2 regions of the Pseudidiomarina terrestris genome follow, and region 1 is predicted to be linked to the other one. Evidence: predicted binding sites of a transcription regulator. Region 1 holds the regulator's gene; the other holds the start of a gene.
What was found. The regulator MetJ, encoded in region 1, represses methionine synthesis genes. The targets are predictions, from matches to a motif close to TAGACGTCTAGACGTCTA.
Positions count from the first base shown of each region.

Region 2: msrA (peptide-methionine (S)-S-oxide reductase MsrA) is a predicted target of MetJ. The motif match lies at 2,884-2,901, and genes of this name have one in related genera.

Region 1 is NZ_JAGGJE010000006.1:85,251-92,844, reverse strand. Features, by position in the region: gene argC (N-acetyl-gamma-glutamyl-phosphate reductase) at 1-277, shown strand, start outside; gene argB (acetylglutamate kinase) at 274-1,041, shown strand; gene argF (ornithine carbamoyltransferase) at 1,094-2,008, shown strand; gene J6J28_RS12135 (argininosuccinate synthase) at 2,005-3,243, shown strand; gene argH (argininosuccinate lyase) at 3,240-5,081, shown strand; gene metJ (met regulon transcriptional regulator MetJ) at 5,085-5,420, opposite strand; gene metL (bifunctional aspartate kinase/homoserine dehydrogenase II) at 5,610-7,594, shown strand, end outside.
Region 2 is NZ_JAGGJE010000001.1:356,569-364,162, reverse strand. Features, by position in the region: gene ndk (nucleoside-diphosphate kinase) at 1-241, opposite strand, end outside; gene J6J28_RS01720 (heparinase II/III domain-containing protein) at 352-2,784, opposite strand; gene msrA (peptide-methionine (S)-S-oxide reductase MsrA) at 2,915-3,445, shown strand; gene fdx (ISC system 2Fe-2S type ferredoxin) at 3,592-3,930, opposite strand; gene hscA (Fe-S protein assembly chaperone HscA) at 3,946-5,841, opposite strand; gene hscB (co-chaperone HscB) at 5,883-6,383, opposite strand; gene iscA (iron-sulfur cluster assembly protein IscA) at 6,386-6,709, opposite strand; gene iscU (Fe-S cluster assembly scaffold IscU) at 6,735-7,118, opposite strand; gene J6J28_RS01685 (IscS subfamily cysteine desulfurase) at 7,134-7,594, opposite strand, start outside.

The DNA of each region.
Region 1 (7,594 bases):
AGCTGGTATCTCGGCGGCAACGATCGAAGACAGTCTGGCAGCATGCTACGCCGATCAACCGCTGATACGGCTCGTCGATACCCCGCCCAAGCTAGCGCAGGTTGTTGCGACCCCTTACTGTGACATTTACTTTAAGTTGCACGAGCAACAGCTTATTTTCAGTGTTGCCATTGATAACTTACTCAAAGGCGCAGCAGCACAAGCGGTGCAGCTGGCGAATCAGTATTTCCGGCTGCCAGCTAGCGCGGGCTTATTGAACCTTGGAGCCGTGGTATGACGACGCCACTGGTCATCAAAATAGGCGGTCGGGTGCTCACCGACCCCACCGCGTTAAGTCAACTTTTCAGCACCGTACAGAAGCTCGCTGCCTTGCGGCCACTGGTGCTGGTGCACGGCGGTGGCGATCAGGTGCAGGCGCTGTTACAGCGGTTGGGCGAAGTCTCGACAAAAACCGACGGTCAGCGGGTCACCCCTGCTGCACAGATGCCGATTGTCGCCGGCGTACTTGCTGGCGATCTCAATTCACAGCTTTGCGCTATAGCGCAGCAACATGGCTTAGCCAGCGTGGGGCTGACCTTGCAGGCAGGGTCCACCGTGCGGTGTGAGGTTGATACCACACGGGGTGCGGTGGGCATTCCGCAACCGCACAGCAGTAAGTTACTTGAGCTGTTATTGGACGCCAACTACTTACCCATCCTCAGCTCCATTGGCCTAAGTGCCGATGGCCAGCGACTCAATATTAACGCTGATCTTGCCGCAGGCGCGGTCGCGCAAGTGCTGCATGCAGACCTTATTTTACTAACCGACGTGGCCGGCATTCTCGACCGCGATGGCCTCCTCATTGACTCCATTGATGCCACGCAGGTTCTGCAGCTTATCAGCGACGGGATCGTGCGCGATGGCATGGTGGTGAAATTAAACGCCGCTTTACAAGCCGCACAACATTCGCGACGAAGTATCGCGGTGGCCGGCTGGCAAGACGCCAACGCACTGACCCGACTGGCAAAGGGTGAGGCGGCCGGAACCCGCATTCGTTTCTAAGCAGCTATTACCCTATTCATTTTTTAGAATCAGTTATTAAGTTGGAATCATCATGCAAGATTTACTAGCACTGCGGGACTTATCAAGCGCGCAAGTGGCACAATTACTGGACCTGGCCCAGACCATCAAACAACGCCCCACGACCTGGCAAAACCATCTGCAGGGCAAAAGCATCGCGCTGGTATTTGAGAAGCCCTCGCTGCGCACCCGCGCGAGTTTTGCGGCAGGTATCCACCGCTTGGGCGGCCACAGTATTTACCTTGATGCTGCGAATCTGATGGGCAGTCGCGAGCCCGCGACCGATGTTGGTGCGAATCTGGCGCTATGGCACGACGCCATTGTCGCGCGGGTGTTCTCGCAGGCGACCCTGGAGGAACTTGCACAAGCCTCAGACAAACCCGTCATCAATGCACTGAGTGATGTCTGTCATCCGTGTCAGGCAATGGCTGACTTGCTCACCCTGACTGAACAGCTGGGCGATTTGAGTAAGGTCACGCTGACCTATATTGGCGATGGTAACAATGTTTGCCAGGCGCTGATGTCAGGTGCAGCGCTGGTTGGAATGGACTTACAAATCGTGACGCCGGAAGGGTATGAGCCCAATGCTGATGCCCTTGCTTTGGCACAGCAAACGGCGCAGGAAAATGGCGGGAGTATTTCCCTGCACCACGACTTCAGCAATCTACAACAAACCGATGCGATTTATACCGACACCTGGTTCTCAATGGGGCAGGAGCGGGACAGTAATCAGGTGATGCATGACTTTGCCCCTTTTCAGGTCAATAACGATCTGATGCAGCAGCTCGGCGCCAGCTATTTTATGCATTGCCTTCCTGCGTACCGCGGCCGCGAGGTTACTGCCGAGGTAATTGATGGCCCGCAGTCGCTGGTCTTACATCAGGCCGAAAATCGTTTACACGCACAAAACGCAATTTTAGTTCAGTTATTTGCAGGAGCTCAGGCATGAAAAAGTCGATCGATAAAGTGGTGTTAGCCTATTCAGGTGGTCTGGATACGTCCGCGATCGTGCCTTGGCTCAAGGAAAACTATGACTGCGAAGTGGTCGCCTTTGTCGCTGACGTAGGTCAGGGTGATGAAGAGCTTGCCGGCGTGGAAGAAAAAGCTATCGCCTCCGGCGCCAGCAGTTGCCATGTGGTCGACCTCAAACAGCAGCTGGTCAATGAGGTGATTTTCCCGACCCTGAAAACCGGTGCCATTTATGAAGGCCAGTACCTGCTTGGTACCGCGTTGGCACGGCCAATTATTGCTGCCGCACAGGTCGAAATTGCGCGTAAAGTCGGTGCGGATGCCCTCGCGCATGGCTGCACCGGTAAAGGCAACGATCAGGTCCGCTTCGAGTCTGCGTTTGCCGCGCTGGCGCCTGATTTACAAGTGATTGCTCCCTGGCGTGAGTGGGACATGCGCAGCCGTCCGCAACTACTGGCGTACCTTGCTGAGCGCAATATTCCCTGCAGTGCATCAGCAACTAAAATCTACAGTCGCGACGCCAACCTTTGGCACATTTCGACCGAAGGTGGTGAGCTCGAAGATCCCTGGAATGCACCGACCGCACAAGTCTGGAGCTGGACCACTGAGCCCCTGCAAGCGCCTGACGTGCCGGAATACCTGACCTTGTCGTTTTTGCACGGCGAGTGGGTTACCCTCAACGGCGAAGCTATCGATCCGGTCAGCGCCATTACTCAGCTGAATCATGTGGCGGGTGCCCATGGCGTGGGTCGCCTCGATATGGTGGAAAACCGTCTGGTCGGCATGAAATCCCGTGGCTGCTACGAAACCCCTGCTGGTGCTGTGCTTTACGCTGCGTTGCAAGGACTTGAGAGTCTGGTGCTGGATCGCACCACACAGGATTATCGGATTCGCATGGGCAACGAATTTGCTCAGTTACTTTACGATGGGCGCTGGTTTACTCCGCTGCGCGACGTCATGCTCGCAGCCGCAAACAAACTGGCTGAGCCTTTAACTGGCGATATCGTCGTTAAACTCTACAAAGGCCAGGTCAACGTCACTCAGAAGCGCTCACCCAACAGCTTGTACTCGAATGCCTTCGCTACCTTTGACGAAGACGACGTCTATAATCAACAGCATGCTGAAGGCTTTATCCGCCTTTACAGTCTGGCATCACGCATCCGCGCCCTGCACCAGACTCCGGCGGCAATCGATGGAGATGAGGCAGCGTCATGAGTTTATGGGGAGGACGGTTCAGCGAGCCCAGCGCCGCTGAATTCAAACAGTTTAACGATTCGTTGCGGTTCGACTACCAGCTGGCGACCTACGATTTACAGGCCTCCCGGGCCTGGGCGGATGCCTTAGCGCAGGCGCAGCTACTGACGGCGGACGAAAATGCCCAGTTACAGCAGGCACTACAGGAGCTGCAACAGGGCGTCGCAGCCGACCCGCAGTTGCCGTTGCAAAGCGACGAAGAAGATATCCACAGTTGGGTCGAAGCACAGCTGATCGAAAAAATCGGTGCGACAGCGAAGAAACTGCATACCGGACGTAGCCGTAACGATCTGGTGGCCACGGACCTGCGGTTGTTTTGCAAAGCCGTCTGTGCCGAGCTGATCACGGCAAATCTGGCCGCTGTGCAGGCGCTGATCAAATTCGCCGAGCGCTATCAGGCTGCGGCGTTGCCGGGCTACACCCATTTACAGCGGGCGCAGCCGATCATGGCAGGACATTGGGCATTGGCCTACGTACAAATGCTGCAGCGCGATGTCAGCCGGTTGAAGGAAACCCAGAAGCGACTGGACGTATGCCCACTGGGCAGCGGCGCGTTGGCGGGTACCACAGCTCCGCTGGATCGGGAAGCGCTGGCGCACAGTCTGGGCTTTCGCTACGCCTGTGAAAACAGTCTGGATGGCGTGTCCGACCGCGATTTTGCGTTGGATTTACTGCATAGCGCCAGCACCGGTATGCTGCATTTATCACGCTTAGCGGAAGATGTGATCTTCTATTGCTCCGGCGAGTCCGGTTGTTTTGCCATGACTGACAAGATCAGCAGCGGCTCTTCATTAATGCCACAGAAGAAAAACCCGGATCTGTTTGAGTTGCTGCGCGGCAAAACGGGACGGGTGTTTGGCCATCAACATGCGCTGCAAACCACCTTGAAAGGTTTGCCGCTGGCCTACAACAAAGACATGCAGGAAGACAAAGAAGGCTTATTCGATGCCCTGCATACCTACCTGCAGTGTCTGCAGATGTTGACCTTCGCGGTACCCGAGTTGAGCGTAAACGAAGCCCATGCGGCGCAGCAAGCTGCGCTGGGCTACAGCAATGCTACCGAACTTGCCGACTACCTGGTCAGTAAAGGCATCCCGTTCCGTGACGCCCACCATATCACCGGTGCCGCGGTGCTTTATGCCCAGCAGCAAGGGCAGCCCTTGGAGGCGCTAACTTTAGCCGAATTTCACGAATTTTCGGACACTATCGGCGACGATGTCTACCAGGTTCTTGAGCTGAATTATGGAGTGCAGCAGCGCAGCGCCTTAGGTGGCACGGCTCCCAGTGCGGTACGGGTCGCGATCAAACACGCCAACGACTGGTTGCATGCTGCGGAAGCCGCCAGCAAACACGTACGTCAGGCGCGCCTGAGCGATGCCAATAAAATCTGTGATCTGATCGCTTACTGGGCTGATCAAGGTGAGAACCTGCCGCGGGACAAAGCTGATGTATTACAAGCGATTCAGAGCTTTGCTGTAGCGGAAATCGACGATGAAGTGGTGGGCTGTGCGGCGCTTTATGTGTACAGCACAGGCCTGGCAGAGATCCGCAGCCTGGGTCTGTTTCCGCAGGCGCAGGGCAAAGGTCTGGGGGCTGAGCTGGTCGCGTTTTTATTATGGAAAGCGCGCGAGCTTGGTATTTCCCGCACCATCGTACTGACGCGGGTACCGGAATTTTTTGGCAAGCTTAACTTTCGTCTGACAGTCAAAGACAAGCTGCCAGAAAAAGTGATGAAAGACTGCGATATCTGTCCGCGCAAACATGACTGCGACGAAACGGCACTGGAGTACCTGCTGTAGAGCTTACTCCAGTTCGTCGGCGTCCAGCTCTTCGTCGGCCGGGATAGGCAGGCCGCGACGCTCCAGCTCGGCACGCACCTCAGCTGGGATCTTGTGTGGGTTGTCTTTGCGTAAATCGTCATCTTCAGGCAAGGGCTGCCCTGTGAAGGCGTGTAAAAACGCCTCGCAAAGTAATTCACTGTTGGTGGCGTGACGCAGATTTTTAACTTGCCGACGGGTACGCTCGTCGGTAAGCACTTTCAGCACCCGGGTAGGGATGGACACGGTGATTTTCTTCACCTGCTCACTTTTCTTACCATGTTCTACATACGGGTAAATATACTCGCCGTCCCACTCCATACTGCACCTTCCACTGAATAACCTTACATAATGGGGTGAATTGTACAATGGTCTGCGGTACAGTCAACTTTATACGCTTAGCGGTCTATACGTCTTTTTGCACAGACTTAAAATTAAGGTGCTTTATTGCCTGGCAGTGGCACCGTATAATCGCTGTTTAATCTTTATTCTGGAGAGCGCATACGCATCATGAAGGTTGAGGTTTCCGAAGCACAAATTCAAACCGTTGCAGATCAAGTTCAGGTTCACAAATTCGGCGGTAGCAGTCTTGCCGATGCCTATTGTTACCGACGGGTAGCCCGCATCGTCACAGAGTACGCCGGTGCCAGTGACCTGGTGGTGGTTTCTGCAGCAGGTGACACGACCAACCGCATCCTTGCCATTATTGATGCCAAACACGAAGCCGATGCCGATGCCGATGGCGATTACGGCATGGCTGAAGTGCTACTCAAACAGTTAGAGAAGTACCAACAGGGCTTAATCACTGAATTGTTAAGCGGTGAACATCAGCAGCGCCTGTTAAGAGCCTCAGAAATTGACTTTGCCCGCTGGTGGGACTGGCTCAGCGGCGCAGAAATCATCGAAAACCGCCCAGAACTGCTGTCCTATGGCGAACTTTGGTCAGCACGCTTGCTGTCCACCTTGCTACAGCAACAAGGTACCCAGGCGGACCACATCGATGCCCGTAGCTTTCTGGTTGCAGACGATGCGCCAGAGCCTCTCATCCGCGTTGACGTCTCGCGCGCGGGGCTGCTGAACCGGATTGCCCCTTATGCCGGTACCCGCTTTATTGTCACCGGTTTCATCTGCGCCGACCCTGAAGGTCGCTCGTTGATTCTTGGTCGCAACGGCAGTGACTACTCGGCCACCCTGGTCGGCAGTCTGATTGACTCCAAGCAGGTCACCATCTGGAAAGATGTCGCCGGGGTCTACTCCGCTGATCCGCGCAAAGTCGAACGGGTCGTGAGTCTGCCTATTCTCGATTGGCGTGAAGCTGAAGAACTGGCTCGCTTAGGTAGCCCGGTGTTGCATCCGCGCACCTTCCAGCCGGTCAATCGTGAGCGCATGGTCATTGCCGTACGCTCGAGTCTGAAAGTAGAGAATCAGCAAACCCGAATTGGCTTGTACGAAGACGCCGAAGCTTCCGGTAAAGTGCTGACCGCACTTTCGGAAGTGGTGCTGTTCCGGGTCGACTTACGCGACGCCAAACTGATTGAGGCGTTCGAAGAGCTGGAACTGACCCCTTTGATTAGCTGGAACGAAGTTGCGCAACATCAGGCCTATTATGCTTACCATCAGAACCACCTGGATTACATGGAGCAATGGTTAGCTGAGATCGACACCAAGCATAACGCCAGCAAGCTCACCGGCTACGCGATGCTGGCGCTGGTCGGCAATCGTATTCAGGAGACCGAACAGTATTCTGTATTCAAGCAAGAAACCAGTGAGCAGGCGCTGCGTCGGCTGGCGCTGACACCCGATAATAATGCGGTGGTCGCTATTCTTGAGCAAAAACTGGATAACCGCCTATTGAACCGGATCCACAGTCAGCTCTTCAACCACCGCCGCAGTCTTGGTGTACTGGTGGTCGGTCGCGGTAACATCGGTAGTGCCTGGTTAAGTCTTTACCGCCGTTTGCGCGAGCGCATTAACGAGCAGATGGACGTGCGTATCATTGGCGTGTTGAACTCCACCCGCATGTGGCTGGATTACAATGGTCTGGACTTAACCGACTGGCAGGATAATTTCGAACGCCTGGCCCGCCCCTATGAAATGAGTCAGCTGATCCCGGAGTTACCCAACGCACCCTACGACGAACTGGTGATGCTCGATTTAACCGATGCCACCGCTGTCGCGCAGCTGTATCCAAGCTTTTTCGCCAACGGTTTGCATATTATCAGTGCCAATAAACGCGCTGGCGCCTCGACCGAGAGCCAGTACAGCGAAATCCGCACCATCCAGCAGGAATATCAGCGGGAGTGGTATTACAACACGACCGTTGGCGCCGGCCTGCCGCTCAATTACGCGCTGAACGACTTACGTAATTCCGGCGATAGCATTCAGAGTATTTCAGGGATCTTCTCGGGCACCATGTCGTGGCTGTTTGAGAATTTTAATGCCGATGTGAAATTCAGCGACTTAGTGCGCGAAGCAAAAGAGCGCGGGCTCAGTGA
Region 2 (7,594 bases), on a different contig from region 1:
TTTCGCCTTCCAGTACGCTGACCATGATAGGACCAGAAGTCATGAACTCAACCAGCGCGCCAAAGAAAGGACGCTCTTTGTGTTCAGCGTAGAAGCCTTCAGCTTGTTCTTTGCTCAAGTGCATCATTTTCGCAGCAACGATACGCAGACCAGTGGTCTCGAAACGGTTGTAGATACCGCCGATAACGTTTTTGCCAACTGCGTCTGGTTTGATAATAGATAAAGTACGTTCTAAAGCCATGATTTTCTCCACTATGCTTTAAGTTTGGATGCTTAGAATTGAAGTCGCGCGGATTATACATGTTTGCAGAACTGACTGCCACCGCTGTTACTGCGGTGGCATTGCCGATTTTAGTTGAGGAGTCTTACTTCAAACATTGGACTCTCGCTATAGGGCGAGGTGATAATTATTTCATGGTTTCCTGCGGTGATCTTGTACCCGTCAATTAATCTTTCATAGCTCGCTGGGCCGCCGGCCGTTTGTAATGCGGTTAGAATCTCCACCTCAGAGCCTTTAAAACGGTAGTTTAACGTTGGAGCTGGAGTGCGGGTGCCAAATTTCGGCTGCACCCAGCCCTGTTGATAATCACCATCGTCAAAGCCTTTATAAAGCGTTCGCGTGGCTGCTAAGCTCGACTGGATTATCAGGGAAAAGGTGTCGAGTTCTGGGTGTGTGAACTCACAGCTGTCGAGACCGCTATCCCCCGCTATGCAAGATGAGTTAGAGACATCTGGGGCAAGATGCCAGTTGAGTTGAATCTCATCATTGGCTTCTGCCCCAATAGTTTTTATCAGGTCAAAAACATAGAGCTCAACGGTTTCACTTTCTGGCGCAAACACCAGTCGCCTATGCACGTATTGAGTTTCGGCGAGTTCACCAAATGTGTAGCATCCACTTGCAATGCAAGCAGCCTCGATGACTTCGGCTTCATTCTCAACTCTGATAAGCCCATTGATAATTGGCACATTATGAGACAATTTACTGTCGAAGAATACGCGCTCTCGGCCTTGGTACAGGTAGGGGCCACCAGCGTCGACGAAAATCTCATGTCCATTTAAAGCATAGGTCACATGACCGGCATCGTGGTGACCGTGGGAAATTTTTGGCAAACCGAAATCTACCAGAGCATACTGCTCAATGCTAACCCCCGTTGAGCTGTTTGGCCTTAAAATAACCACGCCCTCAGTTTCTTCTATGTAAGCTCGCTCAAGTGATTCTGTGTTTACCGTACCCGAAGCTCGATCAAAGTACTCGGAGTCGAGGTTGCCGTTGGCTATTATCGTATTCAGTCTTCTGAGAAATGATTTTACTCCGAAGTTTGTATCACCCATCGCCGGAGCCCCGCCATTGCGGTAGAGCAGATGCGCTGCCGCATCCACCATCCTGTTCAAGCGCTCGAGATTTGTGTCTGTATTTGAATTTTGGATCCTCTGCAAGAACTGACTGGCGCTTATGAATAGTTCCATCGCGACAAAGTGATAACCTGTCGACTGCTCACGCGAGAAACCAGTTTCTGGAACCACCATCGAGGTGAAGAGGGTTTCAATCCGTTCTCGTGCGGCTGCAGCGTAATCAGTTTCCGCAAACACGTCTGGCATTATCAGAACCAGATTTAACAGCGAAACAGAGTGGAACATACTGTGGTTGTGAGAATAATAGGCGTCTAAATCAAGTAGGTACCTAAGCTCTGCAGCATGATCTTCCAGATTTGCCTGAACCCACGCTGACTCTTCAGTGGTTAGCTCATTCTTTAAAAATTGTTGGTAAAAATAACTGATAACATCGACTCTTACAGCTACCGAATGATCGTTCCAACTCATGTAGTTAACTGGGTTGTGTCTTGGAGACTTGGCAAGATAATCTAGGATCAACCTTTTGATCTCATCGCGGTACTGCTGCTCTCCGGTCTGCGCATAATAATATTCGTAAGCATGGAGCCAAGCGAGAGAGTGGTAATAGAGTAACCAGGTATTGTTATTAAAAGGGTCTTCTGACCAGTCAGGGTTAAGAGGGATTGTCCACCCCGGGAAACTAGTCCAGTTCAGCAGAAATTCTCGCTCATTAACTACATCATCGGCCCTACCTTCCCGATACCAAATTGAGCGGATGGTATTATAGAGCTCATTTGGCTCAGGTGTGTTTGAGTAAACATAGTCGAGGGTCAGTTCTTCGCCGTTAAGGACGAATACGAGCTTTTCTGAGCTTGGGATTAGATAGTTAGGGGTTGCATTGTTGTCACTTGGTGTATAGGTCCAGTTGACTATTCGTTCATTGGTGTTTCCGGAAAGAGTAGCTAGCTCTTCACGCTCTCCACTCGTTCGCTGGACCAGCACCTTGACCATCGATTCTTGTAACGGCAACAAAAGTTCAAGTGTGACTGCGTAGCCTGACCCTTCCACCAGATGTTCCTTGGCTAACCTCGCTGACTTAAACCCGTTGTGAAGTTGAATCGTGACCCGAGTGGGGGCCGATGTCGCATTAGCAGTAACGACACGGTATGAAAACTCCTCATCGACCTCTTGCTCTGGAGCTGTATAAGTGAGCGTTCGTGATGTCACCTGGATTGAGCCTGATTTTGGCCCCTCGACCACCTCTAAACGGACGAAGTCATCCACCTGATCATTGCTCAACACATCAAGTTCTAAAGTTTCGACCCAGCTCTCCTCAAACATATCAGCTGCCGTTACTAAGCTCGGTGGGGTTTCAGGGCGCTGTTCTTCACTTCCACCACAACCTGACAGGTAAGCCAAAATAAATACAATGCAAAAAATACGTTTCATCATCTCATTCGTCATGTTGAGTTTTTATTAAATATATCATTTTACCTCATCGAGAAACATAAAATTAGCGCCACTACTGTATTGGTGTTGCCATTTATGATATAGATATCTAAACGTCTATTAGGAGTAACGTATGACTCAACAAATTACATTAGCTGGCGGTTGTTTTTGGTGCATCGAAGGGGCTTTTAAGCAAGTCCGAGGTGTTTTAAAGGCTGAGTCTGGCTACGCTGGCGGGCACAAAGAGAACCCTACCTACGAGCAGGTGTGCGCTGGCGAGACGGGTCATGCTGAAGTCGTGCAAATCACCTTTGAGCCTACGGCGCTCTCGACTCGTGAAATTTTGGAGATTTTCTTTGCCCTTCATGACCCTACCCAGTTAAATCGCCAAGGTAATGATGTTGGCACCCAATACCGTTCGGCTATTTTTTATCAGAGCGAAGAGCAGCGTGTTGCGGCGGAAGATATTATTGCGGAAATGCGTGACGAGGGAACCTGGAACGATGAGATCGTGACGGAAATCGAGCCGCTGGAAAAGTTTTGGCCCGCCGAGGACTATCACGATAATTACGTTGAGCGTAATCCGCAAAATGCCTATTGTCAGGCTGTGGTCAGCCCCAAGCTTGCGAAGTTCAAACGTACTTTTGCCGAAAAGCTCGAGTAAAGCTGTTCGCCATCCACCCTCGAAGTGGATGGCATCTCTCACATAATCTAGAAAGGGCTGCCCTTGGTAATTGGGCCGCCCTTTTTTAGAAGGGCTGCCCTTTCTGATTGGGCCTGCCCTTTTTTGGGAGGGCTGCCCTTTCTTTTCTAGTGGTTTTCTTTGACCATGTTGACGGTGTATTTGGGGATTTCGACGACCAGGTCTTCGCCATTGAGGCGAGCCTGGCAGCTGAGGCGTGAGTCGGGGTCGAGGCCCCAGGCTTTGTCCAGCATGTCATCTTCATCATCGTTAATTTCAGCGAGTGAGTCATAACCTTCGCGCACGTACACGTGGCAGGTCGTGCAAGCACAGACTTTCTCACAGGCATGTTCAATGCCAATACCGTTGCGCAACGCAACGTCGAGGACAGTTTCGCCGTCACTTGCTTCTACTGCGGTTCCCTCAGGGCATAGCTCATCATGGGGTAAGAATACGATTTTTGGCATTACTATTACCTCGGACTAAAGTTCGTTGACATTACTGCCAGACAGCGCTTTGCGAATTCCGGCATCCATGCGGCGTGCGGCGAAATCTTCGCTGGCTTGGTCGACAGCTTCAATGGCTTTCTCGATAGCATCGGCGCTGGTGCCGGCTCGGGCTGTGCGTAACGCTGACATCGCATTGTCGAGACGTTCCCGCTCTTGTTCATCAAGCAGCTCGCCATCAGCAGCTAATGCGCTGCTGAGCGCTTCCAGGACCCGATCGGCTTCGACCTGCTGTTCACGTAACATACGGGCCGCCATATCTTCCTGGGCATTGCTCATTGATGACTGAATCATACTGGAAATATCTTCATCCTTCAGGCCATAAGACGGTTTGACTTGAATCGAAGCGCTTACGCCACTGGATTTCTCCATAGCTGTAACACTCAGCAAGCCGTCCGCATCCACCTGAAAGGTGACCCGTATGTGGGCTGCACCAGCGGCCATCGGCGGGATATCACTGAGCACGAAGCGGGCTAAAGAACGACAGTCATCAACCAGCTCGCGCTCGCCCTGTACGACATGAATCATCATCGCCGTCTGGCCGTCTTTAAAGGTGGTAAATTCTTGCGCTTTAGCGACTGGAATGGTGGTGTTGCGGTCAACAACTTTTTCGACCAGCCCACCCATGGTTTCCAATCCTAACGATAACGGAATGACATCGAGCAACAGCATGTCGGAGTCTGGCTTATTGCCTGCCAGAATGTCCGCCTGCACTGCAGCGCCGATAGCCACGACCTGATCGGGATCAATAGATGTCAGTGGTGCGCGACCGAAAAATTCTCCGACAGCCTCGCGCACACGTGGTACCCGGGTGGAACCGCCGACCATGACGATTTCAAGCACTTCGTCCGCCTTCACGCCGGCGTCTTTCAGTGCCCGTCGGCAGTTCAGCAGAGTGCGTCGCACCAAGGGTTCAATTAACGCGTCGAGCTGTTCCCGGGTCAGTGTCGTACGTAACTGCGAACCAGCGGTGATGCCTTCAATGCTGCTGCCAGGAGTGACGGTGACCGCGGTGCTGTCGGCATCGGTCAGAGCTTCTTTTGCCGCTTTCGCGGCGTTGATTAGGTCGCGCTCGAAACGGGCCGGCACATCACCGGGTAAGTCCCATTCGGCTTTTAAGTGATTGACGATAAGCTGGTCGAAGTCATCGCCGCCAAGGGCGCTGTCTCCGCCGGTGGCCAGAACTTCAAATACCCCGCCCTGCAAGCGCAACAGCGAAATATCAAAGGTACCGCCGCCTAAGTCATAAACCGCGATCAAACCTTCCTGGCCCGAATCCAAACCGTAGGCTACCGCCGCTGCGGTGGGCTCGTTCAATAAGCGCAACACGTTGAGTCCAGCCAGCTGCGCAGCGTCTTTCGTGCTCTGCCGTTGGGCATCATCAAAATAGGCTGGAACCGTAATGACCACGCCGGTGAGCTCGCCACCAAGCGCTGCCTGCGCACGGGCAGACAAGGTGCGTAAGATATCTGCAGACACTTCGACGGCATTTTTTTCGCCGGCAGCCGTGTGAAAGACTGGCACGCCGTTGTCTGTTTCGCTCATGCGATAGGGTAAGTTGGAAAAGTTGCGCTGCACATCGGCCACGGTGCGGCCAATAAAACGCTTTACTGAAACGATGGTGTTTTCTGTTTCGATGGAGGCATCGGCATGCTTTGCTAATGCTTCATGTCCGGTGAGAACTTCGTCGGCACCGTAGTAGACAACTGACGGCAAGATTGCGCGCCCTTGTTCATCTGTTAATACTTGAGATTCACTGCTACGGACCGTCGCTACCAATGAGTTGGTCGTCCCGAGGTCAATGCCTGCAGCCAGGCGGTGTTGGTGCGGTGCGGTGCTTTGTCCAGGTTCTGCGATTTGCAGTAATGCCATTGAAAACCTCGTTAATCGTTATTCGTACGCGTCGCTGTTGCTTATTCGTCTTCCAACGCTTCTAGTTCGCGGCCCAGCTTTTGCATAAACTTAAGCTTACGAATGGTATCGGCAGCCTCTTCATTGGCGTTCGCTTCGATCTGCTGCTCTAAGGTGTTTTGCAACAGTTTCGTTTCTCGCTCGAGGTCCGCGAAAGCTTCGTCAATCGCTGCAAAATCACCGACGTTCAGCTCTTCAACCCGCTCGCGCCATGCCATTTGCGCCATCAGAAATTCAGGATCCTGCAAGGTTTTTTGTTCATGCTGCATATCCACACCACGCAGCGAAACAATGTATTCGGCACGCAGCAAGGGATCGCGCAGCGTGTGATACGCATCATTCAACTGCGATGTGCGCTGCACGGCCAGCAGTTTGTCGCGCTCACTGGCGTTGGCGAAACGGTCGGGATGCATGGCCTGTTGCAGCTTGCGGTAGCGCAGCTGCAAATCGGCCAGATCAAGAGCATAAACCGGGGTGATATCGAACAATTCGAAATGGTTCATGCTCAAACGTTAAAGCTCTCGCCACAACCGCACTCGCCTTTCGCGTTCGGGTTGTTGAACTCAAAGCCCTCGTTCAGACCTTCTTTGACGAAATCAAGTTCAGTACCGTCAAGGTACACGAGACTCTTGCCGTCAATGATGATCTTCACACCTCTTTCTTCAAAAACGGTATCGGTTTCGTCAACTTCGTCAACGAACTCCATTACATAGGCAAGGCCTGAGCACCCGGTGGTTTTTACGCCCAAACGGATGCCCTCACCTTTACCGCGCTGTTCCAAAAACGAGCGGGCACGTTGTGCCGCTGCTTCGGTCATGGTAATTGCCATTGCTTACCCTTTAGCTCTTTTAGCCTTAACCTGCGTGTTTCTTTTTGTAGTCTTCAAGCGCTGCTTTGATGGCGTCTTCCGCCAGAATCGAACAATGAATTTTCACTGGTGGCAACGCAAGCTCTTCAGCAATCTGAGTATTCTTCAGTTGCGAAGCTTCTTCTACAGACTTGCCTTTCACCCATTCTGTTACCAGAGAGCTTGAGGCAATCGCAGAACCACAGCCGTAGGTTTTGAATTTGGCATCTTCAATAATGCCGGCGTCGCTAATTTTTAACTGCAACTTCATTACATCACCACACGCTGGAGCACCTACCATACCGGTAGCAATCGAGTGGTCATCCTTGTCGAATGCGCCCACGTTACGCGGGTTTTCATAATGGTCGATTACTTTTTGACTATATGCCATAACTGATTACCTCTCTTAGTGTGCCGCCCATTCGACGCTGTCTAAATCAACGCCATCTTTGAACATTTCCCATAGGGGCGACATGTCGCGCAAGCGACCAATTGATTTCTGAATCTGGCTAATTGCATGGTCCACTTCTTCTTCGGTCGTGAAACGACCAAAACTGAAGCGGATAGAGCTGTGTGCTAATTCGTCATTGCGGCCTAGCGCACGAAGTACATAAGACGGCTCAAGACTCGCTGAAGTACAGGCTGAACCTGATGATACTGCAAGATCTTTAAGTGCCATAATCAGGCTCTCACCTTCAACAAAGTTAAAGCTGATATTGAAGATGTGCGGAACGCCCTGTTCCATATTGCCGTTGATGTAAACTTCTTCGATGTCTTTCACGCCGTTCCATAACCGGTCGCGCAGCGCACGGAAACGTTCGCGTTCTGCGGCCATTTCTTGTTTGGCGATGCGTGCAGCTTCACCCA